DNA from 2 places in the Pantoea sp. PvP021 genome. Region 2 is predicted to be linked to the other one. Evidence: predicted binding sites of a transcription regulator. Region 2 holds the regulator's gene; the other holds the start of a gene.

Region 1 (5,876 bases), on a different contig from region 2:
CCGAAGGCATTCTGGCACTGAAACCGACGCTGGTGATCGCCAGCGCGCAGGCGCAACCGTCGCTGGTGCTGCAACAGATTGCCCGCGCGGGCGTCAGGGTGGTCACGGTCAGCGGTGACAGCAGCCTGCAGGCGATTCCGCAGAAAATTATCACTGTGGGCCAGGCGCTGCAGCGTGAAAGCGAAGCTCAGGCACTGGCGCAGCAAATGACGCAGCAGATTCGCCAGTTGCCGCAGCAACCGCTGCCGGTAAAAGTGCTCTACATCATGGCCAACAGCGGCATGAAGTCGATGGCGGCGGGAAATCAGACTGCGGCCGATGGCGCCATTCGCAGCGCCGGGCTGGAGAATGCTATGGGCTCGGTGCCGCACTATCAGGCACTGTCGCAGGAAGGGGTGATCGCCGCCGCGCCGGATCTGGTGGTAATAGGCGAGGATGGCCTGAAAACCCTGGGCGGCGAAGCGCAGCTGTGGCAGTTACCGGGTCTGGCGCTGACGCCTGCCGGGCAGCAGCATCGTCTGCTGGTGATCGACACCATGGCACTGCTGGGGTTTGGCCTTGATACGCCACGGGCAATCGTGAAATTGCGCCAGGCGGCGGAATCGCTGAACCATGATTAAGGATAATGCGCTGCGCGGCCTGGTGCTGATGCTGATCTTCCTGCTGGTGGCGATGGTGCTGGCGGCAAATCTGGGGGCGATGTCGCTTTCAGTGCGGGCGCTGTGGCAGGCACCGCTCAGCGATCTTATCTGGCAGATCTGGCTGGATATCCGTCTGCCGCGCGTGCTGCTGGCGGTGGTGATGGGCATGGCGCTGGCAGTCTCTGGCGCAGTGATGCAGGGTGTTTTTCGTAACCCACTGGCCGATCCCGGTTTGCTGGGGATCAGCAGCGGGGCGGGACTGGCGGTGGCGCTGGCAATCATTATTCCGCTGGCGTTGCCGGCACCGCTGGAATTGTGGCTACCGATGATCGCCGCGTTTATCGGCAGTCTGCTGGTTACACTGCTGATCTTCAGTTTCAGTCGGCTGGCGCGCGGCAATCTTTCGCGGCTGTTGCTGGTCGGCATTGCGATTAATGCGTTGTGCGGGGCGGCGGTAGGCGTGCTGTCATGGCTGAGCAACGACCAGCAGCTACGCCAGCTGTCGCTGTGGGGCATGGGAAGCCTCAGCCAGGCACAGTGGCCTGCACTGCTGATCTGCCTGCTGCTGATTCTGCCAGCCTTGCTGCTGTTACAGACCCGTGCCCGCCACCTTAACCTGCTGCAGTCGGGTGAAGAGGATGCGCACTACATGGGAGTTGATGTGAAGCGTACTCAGCATCAGTTGCTGATCCTCAGTGCGTTGCTGGTCGGTACGGCGGTCTCGGTCAGCGGCGTGATCGGCTTCGTCGGACTGGTGGTACCACACGTGATGCGTTTTTGCCTTGGCGGCGATCACCGCTGGCTGCTGCCCGGCTCAGCGCTGGCGGGGGCGATTCTGCTGCTGCTGGCCGATACGCTGGCGCGCACTCTGGTGGTTCCGGCCGAGATGCCGGTGGGGTTGCTGACCAGCCTGATTGGCGGTCCGTGGTTTCTCTGGCTGATTCTGCGTCAACAACGAGGGCTGGAGTGATGGAAATTTTACAGGCCAGGGGATTGTGTCTCGCGCGCGGCGGCAAAACCGTTATCGATAATCTCGACGTCACGCTGTCAGGTGGCGAGCTGGTGGCGCTGATTGGCCCCAACGGCGCAGGTAAGTCGACGCTACTGCGGATGCTGACGGGATTTCTGTCGCCCGATCGGGGCGAGTGCTGGCTGGGCGATCGACGGCTGACGGCATGGCCGCGTGAGCAGCTGGCACGACGCCGGGCAGTGATGCGCCAGCAGAACAACCTGACCTTTGCACAGTCTGCACAGTCGGTCGTGGCGATGGGCCGTGCGCCCTGGCCGGAGGCGCAGACATCGCAGATTGTAGCCGAGGTTATGCGGCTGACCGGTTGTGAAGGGCTGGCGCAGCGCGATTACCGCCAGCTCTCTGGCGGTGAACAACAACGGGTTCAGCTGGCACGGGTGCTGACACAGCTCTGGCAGGAGGGAAGACCACGCGGCTGGCTGTTTCTGGATGAGCCGACTTCGGCGCTGGATCTCTTCTGGCAGCAGCAAACCCTGCGTTTACTACGCCAGCTGACGCGCGCCGGAGATCTCACCGTCTGCACTGTATTACATGACCTTAATCAGGCCTCCTTATGGGCCGATCGCATACTGCTGCTGCACGCAGGCCGACTGGTGGCACAAGGCTCACCGCAGACGGTGATGACGGAATCGACGCTGACGCGCTGGTACCAGGCCGATCTGCAGGTAGTGGCGCATACCGGGAGTGGACAGCCGCATATCCAGCTGCGTATCTAGACCGTTTCGCTTTAAAAACATCGCCTTGCGCGGTTTTATTCGCTGATTTTGCGCTATACCTGGAGTTCCGGACAGATTCAAGGAGACCATAATGGCAAAATCATTAGATCAGACCGCTGAGCAACTGGGTAATATTTTACTCTCTTCCGGACTTCATCTGGCGACCGCCGAATCCTGTACCGCCGGGCTGATCAGCATGACGCTGGCCGCGGTGGAAAACAGCGGAGACTTTTATACCAGCGGCTTTGTGACCTACAGCGAAAATGCCAAAATCCGTCTGCTGGGGGTGCGCCCTGACACGCTTAAACAGCATACGGCGGTGAGCGAACAGACGGCGCGGGAGATGGTGCAGGGCGCCTGCGCCCGCTCCGGCGAACCGGTGGGATTATCCATTACCGGCTATGCCGGACCGGATGGCGGCGAAGATGGTACACCGGCGGGCACCATCTGGTTTGGCTGGGTATTGCCCGACGGCAGAGACGAAGCGGAGTGCCATCAGTTCAGCGGCGATCCGAAATCGGTGATGGAGCAGGGGACACAGTTCGTGCTGGAAGGACTCATAAAACGGCTGCAGCGAGCCGATCGTTAAAGGCGCGAAACGCGCCTTTAAACAGGATTAGCGACAGTCGACAATCAGACGACCCTGCACTTTGCCATCCAGCAATGCCTGCGCACCCTCTCTGGCTTCACTTAGCGGGATCACCCGGCTCAGCTTACTGAGCCGTTCGCTATCCATCAGCTCACCGAGTCGTTGCCACGCCTGCTGACGAAGCGGCTTCGGACACATCACGCTATCGACACCGGCCAGCGTAACGCCACGCAAAATAAAGGGTGCGACGCTGGCTGGCAGGTCGAGTCCCTGCGCCATACCACAGGCGGCAACCGCGCCGTCCCGCTGGGTGGCGGCCAGCACATTCGCCAGGGTGTGACTGCCGACGCTGTCTATCGCGGCGGCCCAGCGCTCTTTTGCCAGTGGCTTGCCGGGTTGGGAGAGTTCTTCACGGTCAATGACCGATGCCGCGCCCAGCGTATCAATCAGATAGGCATGGTCGCTGGTGCGCCCGCTGGAAGCGATCACCTGATAACCCAGACGCGCCAGCAGGCTGACGCTATAGCTGCCGACGCCGCCACTGGCACCGGTTACCAGTACCGGCCCCTGTTCAGGTGTGATGCCCTGTTTTTCCAGCGCCATCACGCAGAGCATTGCGGTCAGTCCCGCCGTACCGATTGCCATGGTTTGCAGCGGACTCAGCGTGGCGGGCGGGCGCACCAGCCAGTCGCCACTGACGCTGGCTTTCTGTGCCAGGCCGCCCCACTGTTTTTCGCCCACGCCCCAGCCCGTCAGCAGCGCCACATCATCCTCTTTCCAGTCAGGATGGCGGCTGGCCGTCACCCGGCCAACAAAATCGATACCTGGCACCATCGGGAACTGGCGCACAATCGGGCCTTTGTTACAGATAGCCAGGGCATCTTTGTAGTTCAGGGATGAGTAGCTGACGTCGAGCGTGACATCGTGGTCAGGCAGTTGAGATTCGGGGAGATCTTTCAGCAGGGAACGGTAACCTTGTTCGTCATTTTCAATGACCAGTGCCTTGAACATGCAGCCTCCGGCAGAGTGGGAAAGAGAAGATCAGTTTACGCCTGGCAGATGCAATGCGGTAGGGCAATGGCCCCGTCTCCCGGCAATGAAGACGACACGAGCGGAAAAACAGGCTGACAGCGGCAGTGAGTTAAGTGCATAAATCTGCATATAATTCAGATAATTAGTCGTATTGTGAATTTTTTATGATAAATAGACTATAAAAATCATGTTGTTACATGCGAAGAGGGTGACTGAATAATTACCTGGTTCGGGTTGTCCATGCCTGAAAAAGATGACATTATGACCGCCACTTTTTGACCCTGCTTCTTTGCCACTGAGGACGTCGCCATGTCCGGTTCACCGCGCATCCGCCCGGATTACCGTTCGCTTTTTCCGGCGCTCACCGGGTTTTCCTCTTTTCCGATATCTCCGTTATTCACCATGCGGTGAGGCCAGCCGGGCAGCGGCTATGGATCTGCTCTCCACGGGCTGCGTAACGCCTTCTGACTGTTAAGTATTCGCCGGGGCACTGTCCCCATAATTGTGCCTCTGGCACTTCCTCCCTGACGTTAGGGATTCTGTTATGACTCCACTGAAAATTGCTGCCAGCGCCGCTGTGGCGCCCAGTCTGACCCTGAACACTGCGCGAGACGTGGTGACGCTGGATAACACCGACTTCACCGATGTGGCGGCGGTTGTCGTCTCGCTGGCGGATACCCGTAGCGGCGTGCTGGCGCTGCTGCGTCATACCGGCTTTAATTTGCCGGTATTTGTCGCTAACGTGTTTGAAGAAGAGGTGATGCACCTGCCCGGCGTCTGCGGTGAGCTGAATGGCGATCCGCAGGAGTGGATCGCGCTGGAAGCGGCTGCGCAGGCGTATGAAGCGGCGCTGCTGCCACCTTTCTTCGAAACGCTGACCCGCTATGTCGATATGCAGAACAGCACCTTTGCCTGTCCCGGACATCAGGGCGGTGCGTTCTTTAAAAAGCATCCGGCGGGCAAACAGTTTTATGACTTCTACGGCGAGAATGTTTTCCGGTCTGATATGTGCAATGCCGATGTCAAACTGGGCGATCTGCTGATCCACGAAGGCTCGGCTAAAGATGCGCAGAAGTATGCGGCAAAGGTGTTTAACGCCGATAAAACCTACTTTGTGCTCAACGGCACCTCAAGTGCCAACAAAGTGGTGACCAATGCGCTGCTGACGCGTGGCGATCTGGTGCTGTTCGACCGCAACAATCACAAGTCGAACCATCATGGCGCGCTGATTCAGGCGGGCGCGACCCCGGTTTATCTTGAAGCGACGCGCAATCCTTTCGGCTTTATTGGCGGCATTGACGCGCACTGTTTTGATGAGGCTTATCTGCGCGAGCAGATCGCGGCCGTGGCTCCGCAGCGCGCGGCTGAAGAGCGGCCTTTCCGTCTGGCGATCATCCAGCTGGGCACCTACGACGGCACGGTCTACAACGCGCGCCAGGTAGTGGATCGCATCGGCCATCTGTGTGATTACATCCTGTTTGATTCCGCGTGGCTCGGTTATGAGCAGTTCATTCCACTGATGGAAGGCTGTTCGCCGCTGACCCTGCAACTGAACGAGAACGATCCCGGCATTTTTGTCACGCAGTCAGTGCATAAGCAGCTGGCAGGTTTTTCGCAGACTTCGCAGATCCATAAAAAAGATAATCATATTCGCGGACAGCGCCGCTTCTGCCCGCATAAGCGACTGAATAACGCTTTTATGCTGCACGCATCCACCAGTCCGTTTTATCCGCTGTTTGCCGCGCTGGATATCAACGCCAGAATGCATCAGGGCGAAGCGGGGCGTCGCATGTGGGATGAGTGCGTCACGCTGGGTATTGAGGCGCGTAAAGCGATCCTGGATCGCTGTGAGATGATCCTGCCGTTTG
Region 2 (5,876 bases):
AACCGAGTTTGCTCACCACTTTCACGCCATGCGCTTTGGTCTGCACGCCATTAAACTGAATGCCCTGCTCCGCTTCATAGCGCTCTACGCCATTCAGGCCATAGAAGAAGTCGAAGTGCCACCAGCCGCGACGAAACTCGCCATCAGTGACCACTTTCAGACCGTTTTCCCGCTGTTTCGCCACCACATCGCGAATCGCCTCATCTTCAACCTGACGCAGGGCCGCCGCATCGATCTCTCCGGCTGCAAACTGTTCGCGCGCCTGCTTAATGGCGGCGGGACGCAGAAAGCTGCCAACGGTATCGGCACGGAACGGGGCGGTTTCTCTTTGCATGATCACTCCTGTCTCCCCTGCCGGTAATGACGGCAGGAAATAGTTACATCCTGATATAAATAGCCATCTGGATGGCTACATGTCTGAACACAGAGTGGCATGGGCGGCTTTCTTCTGCAACTGAAGAAAATTCAGTGATGATGAAAAAAATTCACGTTCGGGGGATTAGCGCAGCGCGGCGCGCGCCTGCGTCATCTGACTGTCAGAGAGCGGCAGATAGCCCGCTTCGCTGACCCGCCGCTGTCCCTGCGCCGAAAGTACCTGCTCCAGAAACGCGGCCACCAGCGGCGGCAAAGGTTTGCCGGGCGCTTTATTCACATAGAGATAGAGCGGGCGCGCCCAGGGATAACGGCCACTGCGGATGGCCTCGGCATCCGGGGTAATCGCCTGCCCCTGATCATTCATCACCGCCAGCATTTTTACGCCGCTGAGATGAAAGCCAAAACTGGCGTAGCCGATGCTGCGAGAATTACCGGCCACCGCCTGCACCACTGCGGCCGAGCCGGGAAACTCCGCCACGTCGCTGCGAAAATCACCTTTGCACAGCGCCTGCTGCTTGAAGAAACCCCATGTGCCGGAGGCGGAGTTACGTCCATAGCGCTGAATTGGCCGTTTGCTCCACTGCGCGCCGGTTAAGCCGAGATCGCCCCAGCGCAGCGGCACGCTGTGTGCGCCACACAGACGGGTAATCGAGAAGATGGCATCGAGCTTTCGCGGTTCAATCTGCTGCAGCGGATTGCGCTGATTCACCACTACCACCAGCGCATCCATAGCCACCGGAACCGCCAGCGGCGGATAACCGTAGCGCGCCTCAAAGGCCTGGCGTTCATCTGCCTGCATCGGGCGGCTCATCGGACCGAGTTGTGCTGCACCCGCCGCCAGCGCGGTCGGCGCAGTAGAAGATCCGGAGGCCTGAACCTGGACATTGACGCCCGGCGCCTGGCGACTGAAATCCTCGCCCCACAGCGTCATCAGATAACCCAGCGTATCCGATCCGACGCTGCTGAGATTGCCGGAGAGCGCGCCGGGCTGGGCCAGTGCCAGGCCCGGCAGCAGAGTAACGATCAACAAAAGAAGGATGCGCATCAGGGAGATCCGGCAGCGATTAATGAACGGCATTCTCCTGCATCACGCTGCTGACAATCAACCTCGCTGGCAGCGTAAAGGTAAAACAGGTCTCCTTGTGCGGCACGCTGGTGATATCGAGCCGGGCGTTATGGTGGCTCAGAGCATGTTTCACTATCGCCAGCCCCAGCCCGCTGCCGCCGGTCGCACGCGAACGCGCTTTATCGACCCGGTAGAAACGCTCGGTAAGACGCGGAATATGTTCTGAGGCGATGCCCGGCCCGTTGTCGCACACCCGGAAGATAGCCCCCTGTTTGCCGCGCAGCCAGCTGATATCAATTCGCGTGCCATCCGGTGTGTGGTTTACCGCGTTGTAAACCAGATTGGAGATGGCGCTGCGCAGCTGTTCATCGTTGCCGAACACTTTCAGATGGGGATCGGTATGGAAATGGATGTCGTGACGGCCGCCACTCAGCGTTGCCGCCTCATGCTGCAGCAGTTTCAGCATCACCGGCACATCGACCTTCTCTTTCAGATCGATTGCGGGCGCGGCTTCAATGCGCGACAGCGTCAGCAGCTGTTTGACCAGGCTGTCCATGCGGCGCGTCTGCTCCGACATGGTGTGCAGCGCTTTGCTGCGCGAAGGCTCGCTCATCACCGAGTCGTTCATCATCTCCAGATAGCCCTGCAGCACCGTGAGCGGTGTGCGCAATTCATGGCTGACGTTGGCAAAGAAGTTGCGGCGCGCCCCTTCCAGCTGATGCATCTGCGTGACATCACGCGCCACCAGCAGCCACTGCCCTTCGCTGTAGGGCATGACGCGGAACTCCATATGAAGTTTGTTGTTCAGCACCAGCGTCAGCGGCTTGTCGAAATCACGCTGGCGAAGATAGCGCGAGAACTCCGGATAACGGAGCAGATTGAGGATGTTCTGGCCATTATCTTCCGGCCAGCGCAGACCCAGGTGCTGCTGCGCCAGGCCGTTACACCAGAAAATGGTGCCCTCTTCGGTGGTCAGGATCACCGCATCCGGCAGCGACTCGGCACCGCTGCGGAAACGCTTAATCAGATTGCCCAGTTCACGCCGCCGCCGCCGGTTGCGGAGCTGCATCTGGTAAAGACCATAAAACAGCGGTTCCCAGCTGGCACGCCCGGCCGGTGGCGTCATGGTGCGGTCCAGCCACAGCCAGTGCGACAGCCGCATCAGATTGTGAAAATGCCACAACAGCACCGTCAGCACGCTCAGCAGCAGCCACCAGGGCAGACCGCCGAACAGCAGGCCCAGCAGCACTGCGGGCAGACAGACCAGCAGCAGTTCTGTCAGTAATCTCTTCCAGGAGAGGCGTTCCAGCACGGTAAAGGCTCCGTTTAGTAGCGGGCAGAGAAACGATACCCTGTTCCGCGAACGGTTTGTACCATGCGATCGTGGCCGGACACTTCCAGCGCTTTACGTAAACGGCGGATGTGAACATCGACAGTACGATCTTCCACATACACATTGGTGCCCCAGACGTGGTTCAGCAGCTGTTCGCGGCTGTAAACGCGTTCCGGGTGGGTCATAAAGAAGTGCAGCAGCTTATATTCGGTAGGCCCCATCTCCAGCGGCGTGGTTTCGGACATCACGCGATGTGAGGAGGGGTCCAGACTCAGCCCCTGCATCTCAATCACCTCTTCCACGGCCATCGGCGAAATACGGCGCATCACCGCTTTGATCCTCGCCATCAGCTCTTTAGGTGAAAAGGGCTTGGTAATGTAATCATCGGCACCCACTTCCAGGCCGCGCACCCGATCCTCCTCTTCGCCGCGCGCGGTGAGCATCATCACCGGGATATCGCGTGTCATCGCCTCGCGTTTCAGATGTTTGATAAACTGAATACCGCTGCCACCGGGTAACATCCAGTCCAGCAAAATCAGATCGGGCCAGGGTTCAATCAGCTTGCCAACGGCGCTGTCATAATCTTCCGCCTCGATTGGCTGATAGTCGTTCTGCTCCAGAACAAAACACAACATTTCACGGATGGGGGCTTCATCCTCCACAACCAAAATGCGCTTAGCCATTATTACTCCTGCTGATTATGACGGATGTCACTGAGATTCGCGGCGCCATTATGCGTCAGATTTGTGACACTTTTATGAAAAACATAACCTGCCTGTAACCTCACTGGTAATCATTTATGACAGCGCAGCGACAATTTTTTGCTTTGGCCGCAGAGCCAGTATAATCGCCGGGCGAATCACAACGGCAGGGACTCATCATGCGCATCATTCATACTGCGGACTGGCATCTGGGGCAGTTCTTCTACAACAAAAGTCGGGCAGCCGAACATCAGGCATTTCTCGACTGGCTGTTGATCCAGATTGAACAGCATCAGGTGGATGCGTTGATCATCGCAGGCGATCTGTTTGATACCGGTACACCGCCCAGCTACGCCCGCGAAATGTTCAACCGCTTTGTGGTGGCGCTGCAGCCCAGCGGCTGTCAGTTGATTGTGCTGGCGGGAAACCACGATTCCGTTGCCACGCTGAATGAGTCGCGTGAGCTGCTCGCCTGCCTCAATACCCGGGTGATCGCCACCCCGCAGGAGAAGGATGATGTGCTGCTGCTCAACACCCGCCAGGGCCAGCCGGGCGCGCTGCTGTGTGCGATTCCCTATCTGCGGCCGCGCGATATCCTGCGCAGCCGGGCAGGTCAGTCGGGACGCGACAAGCAGACCTCGCTGCTGGAAGCGATCGCCCACCACTATCAGCAGCGATTCACCGCCGCCCAGGCGCTGGGCCATGCACTGCCGATTATCGCCACCGGCCATCTCACCACCGTCGGCGTCAGCCAGAGCGATTCAGTGCGCGACATCTATATCGGGACGCTGGATGCCTTCCCGGCCAGCGCGTTTCCCGCGGCTGACTATATCGCACTGGGGCATATTCATCGCGCTCAGCGCGTCGCGGGCAGCGAGCATATCCGCTACAGCGGCTCACCGATTCCGCTGAGCTTTGATGAGCTGGGCACAGAAAAAAGCGTCTTCCTGCTGGAACTCACCACCAGCGGCCTGCAATCAGTCACGCCGCTGGTGGTGCCACAGGCGCAGCCGATGCAGGTGCTGAAAGGATCGCTGGCGCAGATTGCAGAACAGTTAAATGCCTTCAGCACGGCAGAGCAGGAGAAGCCGACCTGGCTCGACATCGAAGTCACCACCCAGGAGTACCTCAGCGATCTGCAGCGTCAGGTAGAAACCCTGACCGCCACGCTGCCGGTCGAAGTCCTGTTGCTCCGCCGCAGCCGTGAACAGCGGCAACAGAGCCTGGCGCGGCTCGACAACGAAACCCTGAGTGAGCTGAAGGTGGAGGAGGTCTTTGCCCGCCGGCTGGCGCTGGATGAGGAGCTGCAACCGGCGCAAATCGCCGAGATGACCACCCTGTTCCGCCAGACGCTGGCCGCCATGGAAGAGACCCAATGAAGATCCTCACGCTACGGTTCAAAAACCTCAATGCCCTGCGCGGTGAATGGTTCATCGATTTTCGCGCCGAACCTTTCGCCAGCAACGGCCTGTTCGCCATTACCGGTGCCACCGGCGCCGGTAAAACCACCCTGCTGGACGCCATCTGCCTGGCGCTCTATCACCAGACTCCGCGCCTGGGCGCAATTTCACAGAGCCAGAATGCGCTGATGACCCGCGACTGTGCCGAATGTCTGGCCGAGGTGGAGTTTGAGATCAAAGGAGAAGCCTGGCGCGCCTTCTGGAGCCAGAACCGCGCGCGCGGCACTGCTGACGGCAAACTTCAGGCGCCGCGCGTTGAGCTGGCACGCTGCGCTGACAACACTATTGTTGCCGATAAAGTCGGTGACAAGCTGAAGCTGATCGAAACCCTCTCCGGGCTAGATTTTGAAAGGTTTACCCGCTCGATGATGCTGTCACAGGGCCAGTTCGCCGCCTTTCTCAACGCCAAAGCCAGTGAGCGCGCGGAACTGCTTGAGGAGCTGACCGGCACCGAAATTTACGGTCTGATTTCCGCCGCCATCTACGAGCGCCACAAAGAGGCAAAAACCCAGCTGGATCTGCTGCGCAGCCAGGCGGGAGCGATGGCGCTGCTGGATAGCGACGCACGCGCCGCGCTGCAACAGCAGCTCACCGATCTGACCGATGCGGAACAGCAGCTCAGCGCGCACTATCAGCAGGCGCAGCAACAGCAGCAGTGGCAACAGCAGGCGCAGCAGTTACAGCAGGAAGATGCGCAGGCTGACGTCGCGCTGCAGCAGGCCCAGGCTGCATCCCAGGCGGCAGAGGCCGATCGTCAGCGGCTGGCACGCAGCGAACCGGCTGAAAAGCTGCGGGTAAAACTGCAGCAGCGCGACGCGTTACGCACCGAACAGCAGCAGGTCGTGAGCCGCTGTCAGCAACTCACGGCGGCGCAGCAGCAGGCGCAGACCCAACAGCAGCAGCATCAGCAGCACTACGCGGCCACCCAGAGTGCCCGCCAG

What was found. Region 2 encodes PhoB, which activates phosphate uptake and scavenging genes when phosphate is short. Its sites were predicted from a motif close to CTGTCATAAAACTGNCNNAT; they were not measured.
Region 1: acuI (acrylyl-CoA reductase (NADPH)) is a predicted target of PhoB. The motif match lies at 4,160-4,179, and genes of this name have one in related genera.

What each region holds. Positions count from the first base shown of each region.
Region 1 is NZ_JBSRXX010000003.1:263,357-269,232, forward strand. It holds gene ACVKSX_RS12830 (heme/hemin ABC transporter substrate-binding protein) at 1-620, shown strand, start outside; gene ACVKSX_RS12835 (FecCD family ABC transporter permease) at 613-1,611, shown strand; gene ACVKSX_RS12840 (heme ABC transporter ATP-binding protein) at 1,611-2,387, shown strand; gene ACVKSX_RS12845 (CinA family protein) at 2,479-2,976, shown strand; gene acuI (acrylyl-CoA reductase (NADPH)) at 3,004-3,987, opposite strand; gene ACVKSX_RS12855 (ornithine decarboxylase) at 4,553-5,876, shown strand, end outside.
Region 2 is NZ_JBSRXX010000001.1:1,827,861-1,833,736, forward strand. It holds gene ACVKSX_RS08580 (cobalamin-independent methionine synthase II family protein) at 1-334, opposite strand, end outside; gene ACVKSX_RS08585 (PstS family phosphate ABC transporter substrate-binding protein) at 500-1,420, opposite strand; gene phoR (phosphate regulon sensor histidine kinase PhoR) at 1,440-2,753, opposite strand; gene phoB (phosphate response regulator transcription factor PhoB) at 2,768-3,457, opposite strand; gene sbcD (exonuclease subunit SbcD) at 3,655-4,854, shown strand; gene ACVKSX_RS08605 (AAA family ATPase) at 4,851-5,876, shown strand, end outside.